One region of the Pseudoalteromonas sp. PSi26 genome, then DNA from elsewhere that is predicted to be linked to it. Evidence: predicted binding sites of a transcription regulator. Region 1 holds the regulator's gene; the other holds the start of a gene.
The links. Region 1 encodes NrdR, which represses ribonucleotide reductase genes. Its sites were predicted from a motif close to AAACACNANATNTNGTGTTT; they were not measured.

Region 2: nrdA (class 1a ribonucleoside-diphosphate reductase subunit alpha) is a predicted target of NrdR. The motif match lies at 2,525-2,544, and genes of this name have one in related genera.

What each region holds. Positions count from the first base shown of each region.
Region 1 is NZ_JBHNYT010000022.1:34,018-38,145, reverse strand. It holds gene ribBA (bifunctional 3,4-dihydroxy-2-butanone-4-phosphate synthase/GTP cyclohydrolase II) at 1-367, opposite strand, end outside; gene ACFI34_RS17795 (riboflavin synthase) at 397-1,050, opposite strand; gene ribD (bifunctional diaminohydroxyphosphoribosylaminopyrimidine deaminase/5-amino-6-(5-phosphoribosylamino)uracil reductase RibD) at 1,055-2,206, opposite strand; gene nrdR (transcriptional regulator NrdR) at 2,209-2,658, opposite strand; gene glyA (serine hydroxymethyltransferase) at 2,756-4,012, opposite strand.
Region 2 is NZ_JBHNYT010000010.1:120,648-124,775, forward strand. It holds gene nrdB (class Ia ribonucleoside-diphosphate reductase subunit beta) at 1-53, opposite strand, end outside; gene nrdA (class 1a ribonucleoside-diphosphate reductase subunit alpha) at 119-2,401, opposite strand; gene ACFI34_RS12425 (HAD-IA family hydrolase) at 2,814-3,494, opposite strand; gene ubiG (bifunctional 2-polyprenyl-6-hydroxyphenol methylase/3-demethylubiquinol 3-O-methyltransferase UbiG) at 3,494-4,128, opposite strand, start outside.

The sequences.
Region 1 (4,128 bases):
GTACTATATCGCTAGGAACAGCACCTTTAGCGATAGCTGCTTGTACCGTGCGTGCTCTATCTGCTGCTGATATACCTGTGGTTACGCCTTTTGATGCTTCTATCGACATAGTAAAGTTAGTTGAAAACGCAGCGCCATTATTTTTAACCATTAAAGGCAAGTCTAGTTGCTCACAACGCTCTTGTGTCATCGTTAAACAAATTAAGCCACGGCCATGAGTTGCCATAAAGTTAATTGCTTCTGCGCTAATATGTTCCGCAGCAATGATTAAATCGCCTTCATTCTCTCTGTCTTCATCGTCCATTAAAATAACCATTTTACCGGCTTTAATGTCATCTATAATTTCTTGTGCGCTGTGTAAATTCATAAATTCGCTCGTGTAAGTTGTCAGTTTCGTTATTTAATAAAGCCCGCTTTTGCGAGTAAGCTCATTGATATATCTGCGCCGGTTGGCTGCTCTGCGCCTTTGATAAGACGCTCTAAATAACGTGCAATTTGATCGACTTCTAAATTAACTTGAGTGCCTACTTTAAAGTCGGCAATTGTTGTTTGACCGCTGGTGTGCGGCACAATTGTTAATTTAAATTTATTACCTTCAACAGCGTTAACTGTCAGGCTTATACCATCAATACATACCGACCCTTTGTACGGTATGTATTTCATTAAACTTTCATCGGTTGTCAGCCAATATTCAGTAGCTCTTGCATTAGCTGTAATCGCCGTTATTGTTGCAATACCATCAACATGGCCAGACACTAAATGCCCACCTAAACGCGAAACCGGTTGCATCGCTTTTTCAAGGTTAACTGTTTGCCCTATTGAATAATGTGCAAAACCAGTTAAATGAATTGTTTCGTTAGATAAATCAGCGCTAAAACCATCAACATGTTTATCAACTACCGTTAAACACACGCCATTTGTTGCAATACTGTCACCCAGCTTTACGTCACTCATATCAAGGTCGGCGCTTTGAATACGAATGGCTAAATCGCCTTGTTTTTTTTGTAATAAAGCAATTTTGCCTGTGGCTTCTATTATCCCAGTAAACATAGCGCTACTCTTCTTTGTTAAATGATTTTAATGCGTGCGTTTTTAACGCGTTGATACGTAAATCGTCACCAATGCGAACACACTCATTAAAAGATAAATCGATAGTATCTTGCATACTCGTCAATTCAGGGAAGTTTACTAAACTTTTAGCATCATAACCCATCAGTTTTGGTGCGATATAAAAAACATACTCGTCAATTAAATCAAGCTCGGTCATTTTCCCCGCAAGGGTTGCCCCAGCTTCCAGCCATATATTATTAAACTGATGCTTTGCTAGTGTTTGTAATACATCGGTTAAATCAACCTTACCCTGTTGCTCGCGCACCGCTATGTGCTTAACAAAATGCGGCCACTGCATTGAATTATCAACCTTGGTAGTAAATATAATTACCGGGTGCGCTATTTTAAATAGCGCAAGGTCAGGTGTTAATCTGTTTTGCGAGTCTATTATAACACGCACCGGCTGACGTAGCGGTAAGTTGGTTGGTAATGAATATGGTAACTCACTTGGTCGAACATTGAGTTTTGCATTATCAACAAGAACCGTATCGGCCCCCGTTAAAATGGCACAGCTTTGAGCGCGGTATAGCTGCACATCTTTTCGTGCAGCAGGGCCTGTGATCCACTTACTTTTTCCGTTTTTTAGCGCTGTTTTGCCGTCTATACTGGCTGCTAATTTACAGGTTACATAAGGAAGCCCTTGCTCCATACGTTTAAAAAAGCCAAAGTTTAATGCGCGAGCCTCTTGTTCAAGCAACCCATGAGCAACTTCTATTCCGGCGTCACTCAGTATTTTAAGGCCTTTACCTGCCACTTGCGGGTTGGTATCAACCATGGCTGCAATAACCTTTTTAATACCAGCAGCCTTGAGTCCTTCAGCACAGGGTGGCGTGCGCCCGTAATGGCTACAAGGCTCAAGTGTTACATAGGCAGTTGCACCCTTTGCTTTTTCACCGGCTACAGCAAGTGCATTTACCTCTGCATGTCCTTGCCCTGCTAATTGATGAAACCCTTCACCAATTATCTGATTATCTTTTACAAGTACACAGCCAACATTAGGATTAGGCGTTGTGGTAAATCGACCTTTTTTAGCAAGCTCAATAGCACGCGCCATATATAGTTTATCGTGCTCGGTAAATGCTGATTGGCTGCTCATGCTTATTCCCCTAAGCGGGCAATTTCTTCGCCAAACTCTCGTATATCCTCAAACGAGCGATATACTGATGCAAACCTTACATAAGCGACTTTATCTAGTTTTTTAAGCGCTTCCATAATGCATTCACCCACCAAATGGCTCGAAATTTCTCGCTCACCCGTTGCGCGTAATTGCGACTTTATTATATTTACTACTTCATCAACTTGTTCTGTACTGACGGGGCGCTTCTCAAGCGCACGATTTAAACCATTTAGTAACTTATCTTCATTAAATGGTTCGCGACTGCCGTCTTGTTTTACAACACGCGGCATAACCAGCTCTGCCCCTTCAAACGTGGTAAAACGTTCGTGGCAATCGTTACACTCACGACGGCGGCGAACTTGATGGCCACCGCCAACAAGGCGCGAATCTATAACTTTGGTGTCTTTTGCTGTACAAAATGGGCAATGCATAACTAAAGGTATCCGTTTTAAAAACAAAAAAGCCGCTAAAAAGCGGCTTTTATAATAGCATGTTTGCTTATGTGATCTAAATTACCGTTTTACTTTATTAAGCGTAAACAGGTAGTTTTGCACAAATTGCTTTCACTTTTTCTTTTACTTGTGCTTGAACAGACTCATCAGCAATGTTGTCTAGTACATCACAAATCCAGCCAGCAAGCTCTTTAGATTCAGCCTCTTTGAAACCACGGCGCGTGATTGCAGGAGAACCAATACGTAAGCCAGACGTTACAAACGGAGAACGCGGATCATTAGGAACTGAGTTTTTGTTAACCGTAATGTTCGCATTACCTAATGCTGCATCAGCATCTTTACCCGTAATGTCTTTATCGATTAAATCAAGTAAGAACAAGTGATTGTCTGTTTTACCAGAAACAACTTTGTAGCCACGCTCTTGTAACACGCTAACCATTGCTTGGGCATTTTTAACAACTTGTGTTTGGTATTCTTTAAATTCTGGTTGTAAAGCTTCTTTGAATGCCACTGCTTTTGCAGCAATAACGTGACATAAAGGACCACCTTGGCCACCAGGGAATACAGCACTGTTAAGCTTTTTGTAAATTGCTTCGTCACCACATGCAGAAATAATCAAACCGCCACGAGGGCCCGCTAATGTTTTATGCGTCGTTGTAGTAACAACATGTGCAAATGGTACTGGGCTTGGGTAAACACCCGCAGCAATTAAACCTGCAACATGCGCCATATCAACAAACAAGTAAGCATCTACTTTATCTGCAATTTCGCGAAACTTAGCCCAATCAACAATACCTGAATAAGCAGAAAAACCTGCAATAATCATTTTTGGCTTGTGCTCTAGTGCTAACGCTTCAACTTGTGCGTAGTCAATTTCACCAGTCTCTTCGTTTAGGCCATACTGAATTGCGTTATATGTTTTACCTGAAAAGTTTACGTGTGAACCATGAGTTAAATGGCCACCGTGTGCTAGGCTCATGCCAAGTACGGTATCAAGCGGGCTTAATAAGGCTTGGAAAACAGCGGCATTGGCTTGCGAACCTGCATGCGGCTGAACGTTTGCGTAGTCAGTACCAAACAATTCGTTTGCGCGGTCAATAGCTAATTGCTCAACCACGTCTACGTGCTCACAGCCACCGTAGTAACGCTTGCCAGGATAACCTTCAGCATATTTGTTAGTAAGTTGAGAACCCTGTGCTTCAAGTACGCGTGGGCTACAGTAGTTTTCAGATGCAATTAACTCAATGTGCTCTTCTTGACGTGATGTTTCTTTGCTCATCGCGTCAAATAACTCTGGATCAAAGTCCGAAATATTCATGCTTCGTTCTAACATTGGGGGCTCCTGGGCAACGTGTATGGTATTTTTTAGAGGCTATATTGTACGCTTAAAACCGCACTTTGCCTACGTTCTTAAGTTGAGGATATTTAATCAGGGATTAAAACTATTTC
Region 2 (4,128 bases), on a different contig from region 1:
ATTGGCTCTTGCATTTGGTTATTATGATTACGACTAAAAGTAGTATAAGACATGATTATCACTCAAAAAACTATCAGAACAAAGCGGGCTGCATGCCCGCTTAAGATAAAATTAACGACTATATTTTACACGCGCCGCCTGCACAATCGTCATCTTCCACTTCTGGAGTGTCGTCCTGTGCATCAGATGCGCCATCACGGGTATTATGGTAATACAACGTTTTGACCCCCAATTTGTAGGCACTAAGTAAGTCTTTTAATAAGACTTTCATAGGTACTTTACCGCCTTCAAATTTATTTGGATCATAATTTGTGTTTGCAGAAATAGTTTGGTCAACAAATTTTTGCATGATACCGACAAGCTGTAAGTAACCATCATTAGAAGGTATGTCCCAAAGTAACTCATAGTTGTCTTTCAAACGTTCGTACTCAGGTACAACTTGTTTTAAAATACCATCTTTACTTGCTTTAACACTAATGTGACCGCGTGGCGGCTCGATACCATTTGTTGCGTTCGAGATTTGCGATGACGTTTCTGAAGGCATTAATGCGCTTAGTGTTGAGTTTCGCATACCGTGTTCTTGTATGCTTTTACGCAGTGAATCCCAATCAAGGTGCAGTGGCTCATCACAAATTTTATCTAAGTCTGTTTTATACGTATCTGTAGGCATAATACCTTGAGAATACGTTGTTTCATTAAACTTAGGACATGCACCACGTTCTTTTGCAAGTTCGTTTGACGCTTTCATCAAGTAGTATTGTATAGCTTCGAATGTTTTATGTGTTAGTGCATTTGCACTGCCGTCTGAATAACGCTTACCATTTTTAGCTAAGTAGTAGGCATAGTTGATTACGCCTATTCCTAACGTACGACGTCCCATCGTTGCGTTTTTGGCAGCTGGTACGGGGTAGTCTTGGAAGTCGAGTAAATTATCGAGTGCACGCACTGCTAGCTCCGCAAGCTCTTCTAGTTCATCTAGGGACTCAAGCGCACCTAGGTTGAAAGCAGACAGTGTACATAATGCAATTTCACCTTCTTCATCGTTAACGTTGTTAAGCGGTTTAGTCGGTAATGCAATTTCTAAACATAGGTTAGACTGACGAATTGGCGCTACTTTCGCTATAAACGGGCTGTGTGTATTACAGTGATCTACATTCTGTAAGTATATGCGGCCAGTACTTGCACGCTCTTGTGCAAACACAGAGAACAATTCAATGGCTTTAATACGCTTTTTACGAATAGACTCGTCTTGTTCGTATTTAACATATAACGCATCAAATTCGTCTTGATCTTCAAAAAACGCATCGTAAAGACCTGGTACGTCTGATGGACTAAATAACGTGATGTAATCGTCTTTAATCAAACGAGTATACATTAACTTATTAAACTGTACGCCGTAATCTAAGTGACGAACACGGTTGTCATCCACACCACGGTTATTTTTAAGAACTAAAAGGTTCTCTACTTCTAAATGCCATAGCGGGTAGAATAGGGTTGCTGCGCCGCCGCGAACACCACCTTGCGAACAACTCTTAACAGCTGTTTGAAAGTGCTTGTAAAAAGGGATACAACCTGTGTGGTATGCTTCGCCATTACGGATATGGCTTCCTAATGCACGGATACGACCAGCATTAATACCGATACCAGCACGCTGAGAAACATATTTTACAATAGCTGACGATGTAGCATTGATTGAATCAAGGCTGTCGCCACACTCAATAAGTACGCAAGAGCTAAATTGACGAGTAGGTGTACGTACACCAGCCATGATTGGCGTAGGCAATGAAATCTTAAATAACGATACCGCGTCGTAAAAACGTTTTATGTATGAAACTCGTGTTTCTCGTGGGTAATCTGCAAATAAGCTTGCAGCCACTAAAATATATAAAAACTGTGCGCTTTCATAAATCTCACCCGATACACGGTTTTGAACTAGGTATTTACCTTCTAATTGCTTAACTGCAGCGTAACTAAAATTAAGATCGCGTGAGTGGTCAAGGTATTCGTCTAATTCGTCAAATTCTTGCTCTGTATAATCAGCAAGTAAGTGAGCATCGTAACGTTTATCACTCACCATTTTTGTCACGTGATCAAATAAACGCGGAGGCTCGAATTGACCGTATGCTTTTTTACGTAAGTGGAATACAGCTAAACGTGCAGCAAGGTACTGGTAATCAGGTGATTCTTTAGAAATCTGATCGGCAGCCGCTTTGATAATCGTTTCGTGAATATCTTTTGTACGAATCCCATCATAAAATTGAATATGTGACTTTAATTCAACCTGTGAAACCGAAACGTTATTTAAACCTTCGGCGGCCCATTCTATAACGCGATGGATCTTATCAAGATCAAGAGGCTCTTTGCGCCCATCACGTTTGCTTACAGATAACTGTTGGTTCATAGCTTTGCCTGTATTCCTTGGGGATAATGTATTTTTGACCAATGTTGTACGTCTCAAAAAGAGAAGTAGTGCTCATTTTTTATAAGTTTTACCCAATGAGGTAAATTTAATTGAATAACATTTGGCCACAATATCTGGTGTTGTTCAATTTAGAGATCACAAGATAGTGTGGTCTGAGTTGATTTGCAAGGGGCACAATTGCCCCTATTTGTGGATAACGTTGGGATAACGTATTTGTGTTAGTAGGCATTAACCTTTGATCATTCATTGAAGTTGAAATTTTTAAAAATCAACTCAGGATCGACTAAATTTACACATTTTGAAAATAAATTTCGGCTGCTTTTTTTATCATCAAGCTTTGCGTAAAAACTAACACGATCACAATATATAGTGTTTATATCTAGAATGGGCACTATATATGGTTAAATGCGTCAATAGGGCTACGCCAGTTAAAATCAGCTTTCCAAGTAAGTGCTTCTGCTTCGCTTGGAATGTACCCCCACAAAGCAGTAGCTGTAGGCATACCTGCTGCTCTACCTGCTTGAATGTCTCGCTCGGCATCACCTATGTATAAACAGCGATCTGGTATTACGTCCATTAGTTTTGCGCAATGAAGTAAAGGTAGAGGAGAGGGTTTGGCTTCTTCAAGCGTATCACCGCTAATAACAACTGCCGCATTTTTTAAAGCGGGGATCGCAGCGACAAGCGGCTCAGTTAAAAAGCCGGGCTTGTTTGTCATGATCCCCCATTTGATCTTTTTGTGATCGAGTGAGATCAGTAGTGGTTCAATACCGGAAAAGCATTGGGTGTATTTCGCAATGTTTTGGGCATAGCTATCGACCAATTGCTTTATCAACGGTGCTTGTGCAAGAGAGGGCCACAACTCTTTAAAACCTGCTCCCAGTAAAGCTGCCACACCATTAGAAGCCGCTGGGCGATATATTTCGCTCGTCACTTCGGCAATTTGATTTGCTCGTAGTACACTATTAAGTGCAGCGCCTAAATCGTCAGCTGTGTCGAGTAAGGTGCCATCTAAATCAAATAAAAACGCATCATATTGATAAAGTTCTAATGATGAACCTGCGCTCTTCATTACACCAACTTCTCAAAATGAAGGATATAATTAACACTAACATCATTATTAAGTGTGTATTGTTTAGAGAAGGGGTTATACGAAAATCCTGAGCTTGCACGTACTTTTAAGCCCGCTTGCTCGGCCCACGTAATTAGCTGCGCCGGTTTAATAAACTTTTTATGATCGTGAGTTCCCTCTGGAACCATTTTTAATAGTTTTTCAGCACCTACAATGGCAAACAAGTAGGCTTTCGGTGTTTTATTGAGGGTAGAGAAAAAAACATCAGCGCCAGGTTTTGCAAGTTTGGCAACGGCATGAATAATCGAAGCAGGGTCCGGAACGTGTTCAAGCATTTCCATACAGGTAACAACGTCAAATCGTTCGGGGTGTTCTACAGCAAACTGTTCTGCGGGTATTTTTATATATTCTACATTAACACCCGTTTCTAGGCTGTGTAATTTAGCAACAGTCAAGGGCTCTTGCCCCATATCAATACCTGTTACCTTTGCCCCCATGCGTGCCATGCTCTGGCTTAAAATACCCCCACCACAGCCAACATCGAGTGTTTCTTTATCAAATAAACCTTGCGTTTTATTTGCAATAAAATCTAGGCGTAACGGATTAATTTCGTGAAGAGGTTTAAACTCACCCT